DNA from 3 places in the Herminiimonas sp. GW821-FHT09C12 genome. Region 2 is predicted to be linked to each of the others. Evidence: predicted binding sites of a transcription regulator. Region 2 holds the regulator's gene; each other region holds the start of a gene.
What was found. The regulator sigma-54, encoded in region 2, starts transcription at its own class of promoters, with help from an activator protein. The targets are predictions, from matches to a motif close to TGGCANGNAANCTGCTTT.

Region 1 (5,547 bases), 1.1 Mb from region 2:
ACGTGAGTGATGTTCATCCGTCATAGCACGTGCTCACCATGTTGTTCCAAATCCAAACCTTCTATTTCAGCTTCAGGCGTGACACGCAAGCCCACCAGTGCGCTGACGATGCCGAGTATCAGAGCGGTCATGACGGCGGAGAAAACGACGGTCACGACAACGCCGAAGGCTTGATTGCCGAAACTGCTTTGTGCGCCGCCTATGCTTTGCACTGCGAATACACCGGTCAACAGTGCGCCGACTATGCCGCCTATGGCATGTACGCCGAATACATCGAGTGAATCGTCGTAACCGAGTTTCGATTTGAGCGTAGTCGCACCCCAGTAGCAGGCGAGACCGGCGGCGACACCAATGACCAGCGCGCCGGTAACGTCGACAAAACCTGATGCCGGTGTGATGGCGACCAGACCCGATACTGCGCCCGACACCAGGCCAAGTACTGATGGCTTGCCGCGTCGTATCCATTCGATAAACATCCACGACAGTGCGCCGATGGCGGTAGCTATTTGCGTCACCAGCATAGCCATGCCGGCACGTCCGTCTGCGGCGACTGCGGAGCCCGCGTTAAAACCGAACCAACCTACCCACAGCATGGAAGCGCCAATCACGGTGAGGACAAGATTGTGCGGCGGCATCGGTTCCTTACCAAAGCCCAGGCGAGGGCCGATGATGACGGCGGCAACCAGACCGGAAACGCCGGCATTGATATGCACCACTGTGCCACCGGCAAAATCCAGTATGCCACGTGCTGCCAGCCAGCCGCCCGGTTCCCATACCCAGTGTGCCACCGGTGCATAGACAAAAATCGACCACAGCGTGATGAACATCAACAAAGCAGAGAACTTCATGCGTTCGGCGAAGGCACCGGTAATCAGCGCCGGCGTAATAATCGCGAACGTCATTTGAAACATGATGAAGACGCTTTCCGGGATGGTCGGTGCGATTTCACTGACTGTGACCTTGCCGGCTTCTTTCATGAATTCCATGCCGTGCAACAGCACGCGGTCCAGTCCGCCGATATAAGGCGAGCCGGGCGTGAATGCCAGGCTGTAACCGATGACGACCCAGATCACGGTAATCAGGCAAGTGATGACAAAGCTGTGCGCCATCGTCGCCAATACATTTTTCTTGCGCACCATGCCGGCGTAAAACAAGGCCAGGCCAGGTATCGTCATGAGCAAGACCAGCGCGGTCGCAGCCAAGACCCATGCGGTGTCGCCAGCGCTGATTTTGGATGCATCAACCAGAGTGGGTTTGCTGAGTGGTTCTGCTGCGGCCGGTTCTGGCGCAGTGGCCGCAGCAGGTTCGACTATCATCGGCATCGTGAGCGGTGCTGCTTGTTGTGCTTCTTGAGGAGGGCTTACGCTGGTAGCGGTGGGAGAGCTTGCTTCCGGCGGTGAAGATTGTGCCGAAGCAGTATTGAAGAGCAAGCCGGAAACCAGAACGGCTAATGCCAGCGAAGCAGATGCGGAACGCATAGTCATGAAACTCCCCTGATGACTTGAATTATTAAGCTGCGTGGCGATGCCACGCGTAGGTTTCATAAAAGCACTATGTGTGCCATGAAGAAATTCAAGTGTGGGAGTCCAGAACGGGCAGGTGACTCAGTTAACTAGATGCGTGCAGAGGTGAGTGCGCACTAGCGCTGCACATCGTGGTGAGACTCTTGCACTGTCGTGGGGCGGTGGTGCGAGGGACGGGGGTGCAGCGGTTTTTAACCGAGTGCGCCGCCAGTCAAATATAGATCGAATCCACGGGCGATGGTGGCGATCAATGCGGTTGAGCCCAGGGCGAAAGTGACGACGACTAATAGAATGTTGGCCCAGCCTGAATTGGATGTACGACCGGAATGTGCGTTGTGTTGCGCATCCCATTTCTCATCCGGTGTCAGACCTATGACCAAAGCGCCGATAAAACCGGCAAAGATGGAGAATGGCAGTGTCAATAGATGTACCCAGGCCCAAATATCCTTCTTGCCATAAAGATAAAACCGATGAAGGCCTAGCCCGCCAAATATTGCCGCAAGGAAAGTGCTGAGGGTTTTATTCTTGTGTTGAGTGGGCATATTGCGTCTATTAATAGGTAAAAAGAGGCTTTTATTGACTGCGGACGGGCTTTTTGCCATGCGCTGGGTATTGTAAGGGCAGACTCTGTACTCGTTGCAATTACCTGTATTCGCCCTGAAAACGACAATCTTGCGTGATTTGTCGCATTGCTGTTGCTAAAGCTGGTGAATGAGGTTGCAGGTGCAGCGCTACTTGGGCTATAATTTGCGGCTTTTTCCGTGTTCAGACACTTTTTGGAAATATTATGGTCGTTATTCGTTTAGCTCGTGGTGGTGCAAAAAAGCGCCCTTTCTTTAACATTGTTGCTACAGATTCGCGCAATCGCCGCGATGGTCGCTTCATTGAACGCATCGGTTTTTACAACCCGGTAGCATCGGGCGCTGAAGAAAGCGTTCGCATTGTGCAAGACCGTCTGGCCTACTGGCAAGGCGTTGGCGCACAATTGTCGCCGACAGTTGCTCGTTTGGTAGCGCAAGCTGGCAAAGCAGCTTAAGTTTTGTCGAATCAAACGGCATCGGGAATGAAAGTTCCTGAGGATTTGGTGCTGGTTGGTTACATCTCTGGTGCGTATGGATTGAATGGCTGGGTGCGGGTCAGACCCTATTCAGCCGATGCGGATGCATTGTTGAATGCCAAGACATGGTGGCTGGATAAGCCTGAATTCCATGACGTGGCGATGATGCAATCCAAGATTCATTCTGGCGATGTAGTCGCGCAGTTGATGGGTGTGGCCGGGCGAGATGCCGCGGAGGCGCTGAAAGGTGCAGCCGTGCAGATCCCGCGCAGTCATTTCCCGGCTCTGTCCGACAATGAATTTTACTGGGTCGATTTGATCGGCCTGGAAGTCGAAAATCTGCAGGGCGTACATCTGGGGCAGGTCAGCGACATGATGGACAACGGCGCGCATCCTATTTTGCGTGTGGCCGTACCTCAGTCGACTGAAGTTACTGATGCCAAAGCTGCGCCGCAAGAGTTGCTGATCCCGTTCGTTGAGCAGTTTGTCATCACGGTTGATCGAACAGCAAAAAAAATTACGGTGGACTGGGGACTAGATTATTAGTCGCTTCGTTTTGAGGAGTGTGCGAGATGCAATTTGATGTCGTCACGCTGTTCCCTGAAATGTTCACAGCGCTTACGCAGTCGGGTATTACACGACGCGCGTTTGAGCAAAAGAAATGTGCATTGTCTTTGTGGAATCCGCGCGATTTCACCAGTGATAAGCATCGTACCGTCGATGATCGTCCCTATGGTGGCGGTCCCGGCATGGTGATGATGGTTAAGCCGCTGGAGGCTGCCGTACAGGCAGCCAAGGCAAGGCAGGCAGAACAAGGTTTGGTTGCACCCCGCGTTGTGTATTTGTCGCCGCAAGGCAAGGCATTGACCCACGAGCGCGTGATGCAACTGACGGCAGAGCCGGGTTTGGTTTTGTTGTGCGGACGTTATGAAGCAGTCGATCAGCGTTTTCTGGATAGCTGCGTTGATGAAGAAATCAGCCTCGGCGATTTCGTCCTGTCAGGCGGTGAAATCCCGGCGATGGCATTGATGGATGCAGTGATTCGGCAATTGCCGGGTGTTTTGCATGATGATGCATCGGCAGTTGAAGACAGCTTCGTGAATGGCTTGCTCGATTGTCCGCATTACACGCGACCTGAAGTGTACGAAGGCACAGCGGTACCGGCAGTGTTGATGGGTGGCCATCATGTCGAGATCGAAAAATGGCGTCGTGAACGTGCACTGGAAGCAACCGCGAAGAAGCGTCCGGATATGATTATCAAGGCACGCGCCGCAGGATTGCTGACGCGGACCGATGAAAAGTTTTTAAGCAGTTTGTAATAGGCAGTTTGTTGTGTAGAGCAGGGAAGCAGTGCAATCCCTGCAATGTGTTAACCCCATCCTCTACCGGGCAATCAGTATCCTGGCGCCGGCAAGATGGTTATTGGAGTAATAAAAATGGATTTGATCCAAACATTAGAGCAAGAAGAAATTGCTCGCCTGGCAAAAAACATCCCTGACTTCGCTCCTGGCGATACAGTGATCGTCAACGTTAACGTAGTTGAAGGTACGCGCAAACGTGCTCAGGCTTACGAAGGCGTTGTAATTTCCCGTCGTAACCGTGGCTTGAACTCGAACTTCATCGTTCGTAAAATCTCGTCCGGTGAAGGCGTCGAACGTACGTTCCAGCTGTATTCCCCGCTGATCGCATCGATCGAAGTCAAACGTCGCGGTGACGTACGTCGTGCAAAACTGTACTACTTGCGTGAACGTTCGGGCAAATCGGCACGTATCAAAGAAAAATTGCCACAACGCCGCGTTGCAACAAAACAAGCTGCAGAATAATTGTATTAATCGAATTCATTCGAGCAATTCATTCGGTAGTAACAAAAAAGACACCTTCGGGTGTCTTTTTTGTTTTTGTGGCACATTTTTTGATTGTTAAATCTGGTGCTTAAGCTGTGACAGGTTTAACATCGATTAAAGTAATTGTATGAATGTGTCATGTAAATTTTGCGTGCTACTTTCATCATTGACGATTTATGTATCAGCTCTGGCATGCATGTTCTGCTGAGCGATTGTTGGATTCATTATTCTTGTGCGTAGGAAGCTGATTTGGCCAGACTGCATTTCGATCCGGAATTACTCCCTGTGGATTCACTTGGTGGAGAAGAGGCCATTGCATCAGAGCGCTTGATGGCGGATGCATTGCGTGCACGTTTTGCCCATCCCCCAGCATGGTCGCCGGAAATCACGGTTGAGCGTCTGGTGCGGCCTATGGATACGACATTGACGGAAGCTGCAGTCTTGCTGCCGATAGTATTGCGCGAGACTGGGCCGACCCTATTGTTCACGCAACGGACTGCGCATTTGAACGATCATGCGGGGCAGATCAGTTTTCCCGGCGGCCGTATGGAAACTTACGATGGTTCGCCCATTGAAACGGCTTTGCGTGAAACTGAAGAAGAGGTGGGCATCAACAGGCGGCATATTGATGTCATTGGTACTTTGCCTGAATACCACACCGGCACAGGTTTTCGTGTGACGCCCGTAGTCGGGATCGTGCAGCCGCCGTTTGAAATACATGCTGATCCATTTGAGGTGGCCGAGGTGTTTGAAGTGCCACTATCCTTTTTGATGGATGGCATGCATCATCAACGCCGGACTGCCGAGTTTCTTACCGGTAGTCGTACTTTTTACGTCATGCCTTACGAGCGCTTTTTTATCTGGGGCGCAACTGCGGGCATGTTGCGTAATCTGTTTCATTTTCTGCGGGCGTAAGCCTGTTGTACATAGACAGTACAGAGTTTGGCTGTCGGTAAAATATTATCGTTCTGATTATTTGATTCTCGCGAAGTGCTGCGTTATCGTATGGGTTGGCTGACTAATAAGGCGCTTTAATGACATTTTTTTCCATCTTCTTTGCGCTATTGATCGAGCAATTAAAGCCATTGCGCGCGGATAACCCGGTATACGCCGGAGCCAGAGC
Region 2 (5,547 bases):
GCGACCGGACTTAGTGAAACGGCTCTTGTAGATAGCAGAAAAGAGGATGCCAAGGTTTATCCTCAAGGTGAGCAGTCTATAACTGAAGTCGAAAAAAATGCTGCCGAATTAATGAACCGCCCGGAAGTTCTACTGCAAAAGAGTCGATTGGAAATAGAAGACACTGCTTCCGCTTTTAATGCCGTTGCGCTACCCAAACCTTACTATTTTCAGCCCAATGAGTTAACGGAGCAGCCTGCCGTTCTACTCGATGTTTCCGCTGACTTGAATTCTATTTTCACAAATGGATTGTCGCAATTGGCGATACTGCGCTTGTTAATCAATGAGGATGGGAATATTGATGAGGTTGTAATGGAAAATTCATCCTTGTCAGAGCCGGCGCAGCAGCTGATGAAAGATGCATTCTCGAAAACGAAATTCAGTCCTGGGAAGGTTGCGGGACTTGCTGTTAAAAGCCAGCTCAAAATCGAGGTCGTTTTGGAAGGTGTGGTAGTTGAACGAATAAAGAAGAATGCGGATTAAATCCGATCGAATCTAAAGGAATACCAATTAAAAAAGGGCGCAATCTGCGCCCTTCATTTCATCTGACCGATTTGCTCGGTCTATCTATGCACCTGAGGGTGCAACAACATCGGACTCATCCGGCAATCGTTTGATCGCTTCGTGTTGATGGTCTTGTTGCTTGGTTTTATATTTGATCACTTGGCGATCGAGTTTATCGATCAGCGTATCGATGGCAGCATATAAATTATCTGCGATGCTTTCCGCGTGCAGATCCTTGCCTCTCACGCGCAAGTTTATTTCTGCTTTTTGGCGTTTTTCTTTTTCGGGAAGATTGTCTACAGTCAGGATGACTGCGATATCGATAACGTGATCAAAATGACGTTTGATGCGCTCCAATTTACCTTGTACATATTCGCGGATGGCGGGGGTTAATTCGAGGTGATGTCCACTGATTGTGAGATTCATACAGTGCTCCTATGGCAGATCACTGGAGGTTCGTGCGCGTCTTGTTATCTGACTACGCTGAACACAGCAACGTATAACAACAAAAAACTATTAAGGACGATATCTACAACGACTTGCGCAGATTGACCGGTGGAATCTTCAAGGCTTCACGATATTTTGCGACGGTCCGTCTTGCTACCACCATGCCTTGTTCTGCCAGCATGTCGGCAATCTTGCTATCAGAGAATGGAATTTTCGGGTCTTCGGCTCCTATCAATTGTTTGATCAGTGCCCGTATCGCAGTTGATGACGCTTCGCCACCAGCTTCTGTTGCGACATGGCTGCCGAAAAAATATTTCAATTCGAACATCCCGTGTGGGGTGAGCATGTACTTCTGGGTGGTTACACGTGAAATAGTACTCTCGTGTAAACCCAGTGTATCAGCTATTTCACGTAAAACAAGCGGTCGCATGGCAACTGCACCATGTGAAAAAAAGTTTTTTTGCCGCTCTACAATTGCCTGTGCGACACGAAGGATGGTGTCGAAGCGTTGGCGCATGTTTTTGATCAGCCATTTAGCCTCTTGCAGCTGGGAACCAAGCGACCCTTCGCCCTTGCTTTGCTTCAAAATGTTGGCATACATGCTATTAACGCGCAGGCGTGGCATGACGTCGTGATTGAGCATGACTTGCCAGCCATTGCGGGTGCGTTTGACGATGACGTCCGGCACAACATAATCCGATGTATCGGTGGCGAAGATGGAGCCTGGATGCGGATTGCATTGCTTGATGATGACTTGTGCTTCGCGCAGATCTTCGTCGTCACAATCGAGCGCCTTGCGTAGCTTGTTGAAGTCGCGTTGAGCAAATAGGGGGAGATGGTTTTCCACAATGGCGAGTGCCATGCGACGTGTCACCATCGCTACTTTCGGGAAACGCTTGATTTGCAATGCAAGACATTCAGAAGCATTGCGCGCACCGACGCCGGCTGGGTCGAAGCTTTGCAGCAGATTCAAGGCGATCTGCAATTCTTCCAGTTCGATTTCGAGTTCTTCCGGCAGACGAGCATGAATTTCTTCCAGCTCTTCTTCCAGGTAGCCGTTGTCGTTTAATGCATCGATGATGAGTTCGAGCAAGGCGCGGTCACGTCGTTCGCGCACGGTGACGCGCATCTGTTCCAGCAAGTGTTCGCGCAGTGTGGTCTCGTGCGCTTCCAGTTGCGGACGGGCATCGTCATCTTCCGGTGCCTTGGAGGTGCGTGCGACATCGTCAAAGCTCCATTCGCTTTCAGCACTGGAAGCTTCCGGCAAATCGGGTGCGTCGAATGTTGTTTCACTCTCTGGTGTTTGCGCGTTGGCTTCGACGCTGGCGCCTTCAGGTGTGGTTCCGTTTGCACCGATGGCACCATCAGCCAGCAAGCGTATCGCATGATCGAGAGGATCATCGGTACGTTCCAGCATCGGATTGTCAGCCAGGATTTGTTCCAGTTCCTGATGCAATTCAAGAGTCGACAACTGCAACAAGCGTATCGATTGTTGCAGTTGTGGCGTTAAGGCCAGATGTTGCGAGACTCGTAATTGCAGGGATTGCTTCATAGACTTTTTTCTCTTCCGCGCTTACATGCGGAAGTGTTCGCCCAGGTAGACGCGACGCACCGATTCGTTGGCAATGATGTCGTCAGGTCGTCCACTGGCCAATACTGCGCCCTGGTTGATGATGTAAGCGCGATCGCAGATACCCAGCGTTTCGCGCACATTGTGATCGGTGATAAGTACGCCGATGCCACGTTCCTTCAGGAAGCGCACGATGCGTTGAATTTCAATCACGGCAATTGGATCGACACCGGCAAACGGTTCATCAAGCAACACGAAGCGCGGATTGGTTGCGAGTGCGCGTGCGATTTCGACGCGACGACGCTCACCACCAGATAAGGAGAGTGCTTGATTTTCGCGCAGCTTTTCAATTTGCAGATCGGCCAGCAGTGTGTCGAGTCGTTCTTCAATTTGCGAGCTGTTTAATGCTTTGCCATTGACGCGCTGTAATTCAAGTACGGCGCGAATATTGTCTTCTACGCTCAACTTGCGGAACACCGATGCTTCCTGTGGCAGATAGGACAAGCCGAGCAGAGCGCGTTTATGAATAGGCAGGCGCGAGATGTCGACGCCATCCAGTTCAATACGGCCGGCATCCGATGGCACCAATCCGACGATCATGTAAAACGATGTGGTTTTGCCGGCGCCATTCGGGCCGAGTAGACCAACGACTTCGCCGCTTTCAACTTGCAAGGCGACGTCGCGCACAACCTGGCGTGCGCCGTAGCTTTTTTGCAGTCCGTTAACGATCAGCTTGCTCGACATCTTATTTTGCCTTTGTATCAGCGGCGCGTGGCTGAATCACGGCCTTGATGCGTCCGGCGCCTTGTTTGCTGTCGCCGGATGCAGTGTTGTTGACGGTAAAGAATTCAGCGCGTGTGTCGTAGGAAATGAATTCGCCTTCGACTTCGTCAGTCGGTTTGCCATTTTCAAGGCGCCGCATGCGCGCTTTGGAAAACAGCTTCATGATCTCGGCCTTGTCGTCATACTCGATGCGTTCGGCTTGGCCATCTATCCATTGATCAGGGCCACCGTCGCGCTTTTGGCGAAAGGTTGCCAAGCCGCCGGGTGGGGCGTACAGCGTGATGAACTGATAGCCGGCAGGATCTTGTTTCACGACCATTTTATTGGCCTTCATCAAGATGGTGCCGCGCGTCAGGACGACGTTGCCGGTGAAGGTATTGATCTGCTTGACGTCGTCGTATTCCATTTGATTGGCTTCGACGTTGGTCGGCTTGGTCGCATCAGCTTTTTCGGCGTGGGCACCGAGTGCGGTGCTGACGCCAGCGATAAGCAGCAGTGCTGATAGTAATCGTTTCATGAGAATTCTCTAAAAGAATGCGTCGAGTAAAGGCTGAGTCGCGCTCAATTGTGGCGCGTTGCTGCCTGATACAAACCATTTACGTTACTGGATAAACGAAACTCGCCGGTTGCATTATTGACAAACATGCCAGTGCCAGTCAGGACTGAGGTGCCGAGTTTTAGCTCTACCGGTTTCGGTGTTTTCATGATGTCTTCGTCCGGCAGCAATAACAAATACGAAGTCTTGAGTTGAAAATGTTGTGCGGTGGCAGATGCCGGACGATCAATGAGTACGTTATCGTACATGTGTACTTCATTGCTTGCATTGAGCAGGGTTGCGCGCAGCGAACGGCTGACCATTGCAGGCTTGTCTTTGCTGAAGCTGTGCATGATCGGATTTTGTATCTGATAGGAATCGTCGAGAGGGTAATGCTTCATCTCGCTTCCGGTCAGGTTGTAGCGAGCTTCTCCGTCTTTGCCCATTTGCACGAAATTGAATTTCTCGACATAAAAATCCGGATCGCTACGTGGTTTGGTCGGTAGCGTATCTTCGGTTTGTCTACGCATGACTTCCACTAACCAAAAGCTGCCCAGCGCTAATGCAGCGCTGAGTGCAAGCAACACGATGATGCGTACGCTATTGGTGGGGCGTCTCATGCAAGATACGGTGCGAGCGCCGCCTCGTAGTTGCCTTGCGCGCGCAGGATAAAGTCGCACAGTTCGCGTGCTGCACCGCGGCCGCCACTGGCTTGTGTGACGTAGTGCACGCGGGAGCGTACTTCAGCATGCGCATTCGGTACGCTGGCGGCAAAGCCAACACGCAACAAAATCGGCAGGTCGATCACATCGTCGCCGATAAAGCCGCAAGCATCTGCAGTCATTTTGGTTTGAGCCAGCAGTTGTTCGAATGCGCTGCGTTTGTCGTGTATGCCCTGGAATACATGATGTATGCCGAGATCGGTGGCACGTCGCAATACGATGGGCGATTGGCGCGCGCTGATGATGGCGGTTGCTACACCAGATTGCTGCAGCAGTTTGATGCCGTGGCCATCGAGCACATTGAATGTTTTGGTGACTTCGCCTTCGGGGCCGAAATGCAGACTGCCGTCGGTCAGAATGCCATCGACATCAAAAATCATCAGCCGCACATTTGCTGCGCGGGCTGTGGCGGATGCTGAAGTGCTAGAGTCAGCGACGGTATCTGCGGGCGCTGTCATCAGATTACTTTCGCGCGGGTCAGATCGTGAATGTGCAATGCGCCGACCAGCTTGCCGTTGGCATCGGTCACCAGCAATTGATTGATGCGGAATTCTTCCATCATATCGACCGCATCTACTGCGAGCTGTTCTGGATGGACGCTGCGCGGATGGGCATGCATGACTTCTGCTATCGATAATTTCGAGAAATCCTGCTGGGTTTCGATCAGGCGGCGCAAGTCGCCATCGGTGAAGACGCCGATAGCGTGGCCGTCTTTATCTACTACGGCAGTCATCGCCATCCCCTTTTTGCTGCTTTCCAACAGGGCTGCATAGAGAGTAGCGTCGGCTGCGACGGTAGGTACTGCGTCGCCGGTGCGCATCACATCGCGTACGTGCGTCAACAGGCGGCGACCCAATGCGCCACCTGGATGCGAGCGGGCAAAGTCTTCTTCGCCAAAGCCGCGAGCATCCAGCAAGGCGACTGCGAGGGCGTCGCCCAGTGCAAGA
Region 3 (5,547 bases), on a different contig from region 2:
CGGTTATACGACAGCACCAGAGAACCCAACACTGTGATCCCGCCAGACATCCAGCTTGGATTCGCCACTTCGACGTTTTGTGCGCCGAAGATGGAGCGCACCGTTTGCATCAGTATCAGACTGATGCCCCAGGTACAGAGCAGCGTTTCCAACGGACGACCATAGAGCCAGCGTATGACCAGACGCTCCAATGCGATACCGACTGCGCCGGCCACGATGAAGGCGGCGGGCAGGGCGACCAGCAGGTAGGCGTCGATGGCTTCAGGAAAGTATTTGCGGAATACCAGTTGGCAAACGTAGGTGGTGTACGCACCTATCATCAGCAGTTCGCCATGCGCCATGTTGATGATGCCCATCAAGCCGAAGGTGATCGCGAGTCCGAGCGCTGCCAGCAACAAGACGCTGCCTAGCGAGACACCGTAAAACAGTTTGCCGACGAATTCGGTAATGGTCAGATGACGATTCAATGCAGAGAGTGTGCGTGTCGCCTCACTGCGTACACCTTCATCAGGTTCGACGTAACTGCCGTCGGGATTCTTCACCAGCATTTGTTCCAGCAATGGCTTCAGGCTGGCGTTAGTTGTACTGGCGAGTGTCTTGACTGCAGCCTGGCGTGTGGCGGCATCAGGTGCGTGCAGATTGGCAGTTGCGACGACCTGTTGCAGCAGCTCTTTGATGGCTGGATCGCTTTCTTTTTCCAGTGCTTTATTGATCAATGGAATTTGTTCCGGGTCTGCTGTTTTCAGCAAATCGGTGGCGGCCGTCAGACGCGCCTTTCTATCTTGAGAAAACAATTGCAGGCCGGAGAGTGCGATCTCGACCACGCCACGCAGACGATTGTTGACGGTGATGCCTTCTGCGTCATCAGGCGCAGGGCCGGTTTTATCGGTGGCAGGATTGAATGCTTCGGTATCTTCGATGATGAGCACGTCACCGGCAGGCGTCGCGTACAGCGCGTCATTGTTGATCGCGTTCAGTATCTTTCGCGCATCTTCATTCGCGAGTGCAGCGATCTGTGTGACGGCGGCGATGCGCGCGTCGGGATCATCACCGGCAAGTGGCTTGAGCAAGGCTGGATCGATGGCGGCATACGTACTGATCGCCTGCGTGCATAACCAGACACTGAGCAAGCCGGTAGCGAGAATTCTGGAGAACAGTCTCATGGTTTTTTCATGGTGTAGCAAGACGGAATGTCCTGGCCGCGGATCGTGAGATCAGTGCAGAATGCGTCAGGTATGAGATGTATTGCGCCGGATAGATACCAATAACCCGGCGCAATACCTACTTGCTAGACACGGTTGCTTTGCAACCGTTGGCGTCGATTACAACTTTTGCTTGGACTCGTTACCCGGAATGTATGGGCTCCAAGGTTGCGCACGGATGGTGGTTTTGGTTTTGTTGACCACGTTGAACTGACCGTCAGCTTTGATTTCGCCGATCATCACTGGTTTGTGCAAGTGGTGATTGGTTTTGTCCATTTCCAGTGTGTAGCCGGATGGTGCCTTGAAGGTTTGACCAGCCATAGCCGCGATTACTTTGTCGGTATCGGTGGACTTGGCTTTTTCTACCGCTTGTTTCCACATGTAGAGACCGACGTAGGTTGCTTCCATCGGATCGTTGGTCACGACCGTGTTGGCGTTAGGGAGTTTTTTCGCTACTGCGTAGGCTTTCCATTTTTTGATGAAAGCTGCATTGACTGGGTTCTTTACCGATTCAAAGTAGTTCCATGCTGCCAGATGGCCGACCAGTGGTTTGGTGTCGACGCCGCGCAATTCTTCTTCACCGACCGAGAATGCAACGACAGGAACGTCGGTCGCTTTCAAGCCTGCATTACCCAATTCCTTGTAGAAAGGCACGTTGGAGTCGCCATTGATGGTGGAGATGACCGCTGTCTTGCCGCCTGCTGCGAACTTCTTGATGTTGGCGACGATGGTTTGGTAATCGGAATGGCCGAACGGAGTGTAGACCTCATCGATATCGGCATCCTTCACACCTTTGCTATGCAGGAAGGAGCGCAGAATCTTGTTGGTGGTGCGTGGGTAGACGTAGTCAGTGCCGAGCAGGACGAAGCGCTTGGCACCGCCGCCTTCTTTCGACATCAAGTATTCAGTAGCCGGAATTGCTTGTTGATTAGGTGCAGCACCGGTGTAGAAGACGTTTTTCTCGAGTTCTTCACCTTCGTATTGAACTGGGTAGAACAGCAGGCTGTTGAGTTCCTTGAAAACTGGCAGTACCGATTTGCGTGAGACCGAAGTCCAGCAACCGAAGACGACGGATACCTTGTCTTGCGAGATCAACTGTCGTGCTTTTTCCGCGAACAAAGGCCAGTTGGATGCCGGATCAACGATGACCGCTTCCAACTTCTTGCCCATGACGCCGCCATTGGCATTGATTTCATCGATCGTCATCAGCGCCACGTCTTTCAACGAGGTTTCGGAGATGGCCATGGTGCCGGAGAGCGAATGCAGGATGCCGACCTTGATAGTGTCAGCGGCAAAAGCGGTGGGAAGCCAGGAAGAAGCTGCTAGTGTGAACGCGCCAAGTGCTGTTGCTTTTAGGATAGTGCGACGTGACATGAAGTGCTCCTACAGTGAAAGGAAGAATCAATGAGAGTAACGAACCGCCTTGTTGCTTTAGCAGAATGCATGCCAATTGCCGGGAGCAGCAAAGATGCCGGTTAGCCCTGATTTACGAGATTTGGAGCAAGCGACATGCATTGCACGCACCGTTTAGGTGATGGGCAATGTGGCAATGGTGCGGACAAAATAAATGCGCCCTTAAATGGGGCGCATATTTGGGCGTGCGTGTGTAGGAGGGTTTTTCAGAGCTGGAAATTGATGTGTGTTAACTTTTTGTGAAAATTTTGACCAAGAATTTGCACCGTTGCAGATAGCTGTAGCAAGCGCATAATCAACCCCAGCAACGTCTCAGGCGTCAAAGTGGTGCGTGTAATGTACCTTTGCCTATCTGCAATATCGATGCTGGATCACGTATTCTGCGTGCCCCATTCGGCAATGAAGGTATCGCGGAAGTCATATATCCATTCCAATCGTTGTTCACCCAATTTGTGACCGGCATCGGTTTGCATGCTGGCAGGAAGTTTGGCGAGTTTGACTTCGATGTGATCCAGCGCATAACGCTTGTCATCCAATTCGCGTTGCGCTCCAGTTGGATCATCAGGATGTGCAAGCTCGCTACCCATGCGACCCGCGATGTAAAACAGTCGCGCCAATCCAACTGCACCCAAGGCATCGAGCCTGTCGGCGTCCTGCACGATGCGGGCTTCTATCGTGAGTGGTGTGATGTTGGCAGAAAAACTGTGCGCTTCAATGGCGTGCGCAAGAGGTGCTAATTTATCCGATGGGAAATCCATCGCCTCCAATTGACGGCAGGCGAGTTGCGCGGCTTGTCGTGATGCCAGATGGCGATCAGGATCATTCTTGGCCAGATTGACCAAATCATGCAGATAGCACGCCGCTTGTACGACGAGCGCATCTGCTTCCGGATGATCGGCCAGCAGCGTTTGTGCGGTTTGCCAGACTCTGTGCAAATGATTGATGTCATGCGCGCCGTCGTCGCCGGCGGCTTCTGTGGCCAGCGTAATGAAACGCTGTTGCCATGTATTTGATGCGAGATTCATATTGTGAAGTTGTCGTGATGGATGAGTGCGGATACGAGGAGCTGCTTTTGTATCCGACTCTGAAAGCGATGTAGATGATGACTGTGCATGATACCAGCCACATCACGATGTATAGCAGAGCGTTTGCCAGCTTGCGATACGCAAGAGTTGGCAGTATTTACTTGCGGGGAAATTGATTTTTTCAGTGTGAAACTGAATTGGAAACGAACTAAAAAATCAGACGGCTAATGCCGTCTGATTTTGTGCATGTACTTTATCGTTCTTTCCGCTCTTCCTGTTTAGCTGGGTGCGGACGTTCTTGCGCATGCTGCTGTGGATGAGGCTGTTGAGCCTGTGGATGCGGTGCCTGCATATGTTGTGGCTGCGACTGTGGGCGTGCTTGCTCTGGACGTGGTTGTTGCTGTTGTTGGGCAGGGTGTTGCTGCTGTTGCATTTGTGGTCGGACTTGCGGTTCAGGGTTGGAGCGTACGGATCTGTTTTCTCGTTCCATGCGTTGCTGTTGATGCATCTCGTTTTGCTGTCCGCCAGTTGAGCGCAGCGTATTTGGTGTAGGCGCCGCATGCACAGGATTTTGCTGTCTGTTCTCTGTGCTCAAGCTATGTTGCTGTCCGTTTGAATGCTGGAATCCAGTGGAATTCAAGCGCTGTCCGGTTTCAGACTGAGGACGTTCAGCGCCGCGATTATTTGCATGCGGTGGCACTTCTCGTGTTTGTGCTGAATTCAGCGTGTTTGTATTGTGTTGCGGACCAGGTCCGGTCGGTGCTGGACGCGCACCTTGATGTGTATCAGCAGCATTGAAGTGCGGCATAGTCATGGGGCCGTTTTGCGGTTGCGTATGCGTACCAAAGTTTTGCGGATGAACATTCTGTGCACCGCCGCTGAAGTTAGGACGGCTTGCATTATTGTTGACTGCAGGAGCATTGTTGTTCGGCCCACCAAAGTTGTTGGTGATATGCGAAGAATTATTGTTGCGGTTAATGATGGTGGTCGATTTCGTTATATAGGTCGAATTGTTATAGGTCACAGCTGGGCGATGCCAGCCATTGCCACCGCCATAATCCGGACCGGAGCCAGGACCGCGACCACCCCAATTCATACCCCACGAATGCCAGCCCCAGCCATCATGATGGCTGATTGCGTTGCCCACCAGGATGCCTATGCCGAAGGAGATGATGCCAGTCGTGATCAAGTTGCCGGAGCTGTAGCCCGGGTTGTAAGCGTAGCTTGGATAAACAGGAATTGGCGCGCCATAGACAACCGCAGGATTGTAATGAGGCACATAAACCATATCCGGTTGTGCGGATTCAATCACGATGGTTTGCGATGGTGGTGCTATGACCGAATAGCCTGATTCATTCGCGTAGTCAGGCGGTGGTGCTGGACGTGGGCTGGACGTCACACGCATTTGCTGAGAATTTTTGAGATTACCGGCTTGTTGCGCACGCAAGCGCATGGCCTGTATGGCGTTCATCACATCGTTAGGATCGTTGGCATAGGCTTCGCCGAGCGCTGTCGTCCATTGAATGTTATTGGCCATCTGAGCGAGTACGGCAGGGAAGGCGGTCAATGATTTGACGCTGACGTCCCAAGGTTGCTGGTTGGCTGCATTTTGCAATGCATCACCTTTCAAAGTCGGGTTTTGTCCCAGCCATTGATTGGCTGCGGTAATTTGATCAGGATAGGTCGCGCCAGCTAGAACTTGTGCAACCAGTTTGTCAGGAAACAGTGCAATCGGTGCGACCATCTGCGATAACTGATCTGCAGTTGGTGGCGTGTAAGGCGCTGGTGTCGGCGTGGTAGCAACAGGAGGTGTTGCCGGAGTTTCTGTTTTATTGCAGCCTGCAAGAGCGAGCAGGCTAATGACCAGTGATGAGGCCACCAAAGTGGAGAAGTTGTTGTTATTCGCT

Region 1: a site for sigma-54 is predicted at 1,546-1,563, ahead of AC07N2_RS00965 (ammonium transporter). Genes of this name have one in related genera too.
Region 3: a site for sigma-54 is predicted at 2,634-2,651, ahead of urtA (urea ABC transporter substrate-binding protein). Genes of this name have one in related genera too.

The regions. Positions count from the first base shown of each region.
Region 1 is NZ_JBWKPC010000001.1:201,372-206,918, reverse strand. Features, by position in the region: gene AC07N2_RS00970 (hypothetical protein) at 1-24, opposite strand, end outside; gene AC07N2_RS00965 (ammonium transporter) at 21-1,484, opposite strand; gene AC07N2_RS00960 (NINE protein) at 1,715-2,065, opposite strand; gene rpsP (30S ribosomal protein S16) at 2,311-2,559, shown strand; gene rimM (ribosome maturation factor RimM) at 2,587-3,126, shown strand; gene trmD (tRNA (guanosine(37)-N1)-methyltransferase TrmD) at 3,153-3,899, shown strand; gene rplS (50S ribosomal protein L19) at 4,017-4,403, shown strand; gene AC07N2_RS00935 (CoA pyrophosphatase) at 4,674-5,339, shown strand; gene AC07N2_RS00930 (CobD/CbiB family protein) at 5,459-5,547, shown strand, end outside.
Region 2 is NZ_JBWKPC010000001.1:1,269,827-1,275,373, forward strand. Features, by position in the region: gene AC07N2_RS06035 (energy transducer TonB) at 1-522, shown strand, start outside; gene hpf (ribosome hibernation-promoting factor, HPF/YfiA family) at 607-969, opposite strand; gene AC07N2_RS06045 (RNA polymerase factor sigma-54) at 1,073-2,542, opposite strand; gene lptB (LPS export ABC transporter ATP-binding protein) at 2,564-3,304, opposite strand; gene lptA (lipopolysaccharide transport periplasmic protein LptA) at 3,306-3,860, opposite strand; gene lptC (LPS export ABC transporter periplasmic protein LptC) at 3,905-4,498, opposite strand; gene AC07N2_RS06065 (KdsC family phosphatase) at 4,495-5,058, opposite strand; gene AC07N2_RS06070 (KpsF/GutQ family sugar-phosphate isomerase) at 5,058-5,547, opposite strand, start outside.
Region 3 is NZ_JBWKPC010000002.1:917,732-923,278, reverse strand. Features, by position in the region: gene urtB (urea ABC transporter permease subunit UrtB) at 1-1,163, opposite strand, end outside; gene urtA (urea ABC transporter substrate-binding protein) at 1,323-2,576, opposite strand; gene AC07N2_RS14165 (HD domain-containing protein) at 2,987-3,640, opposite strand; gene AC07N2_RS14160 (DUF3300 domain-containing protein) at 3,894-5,547, opposite strand, start outside.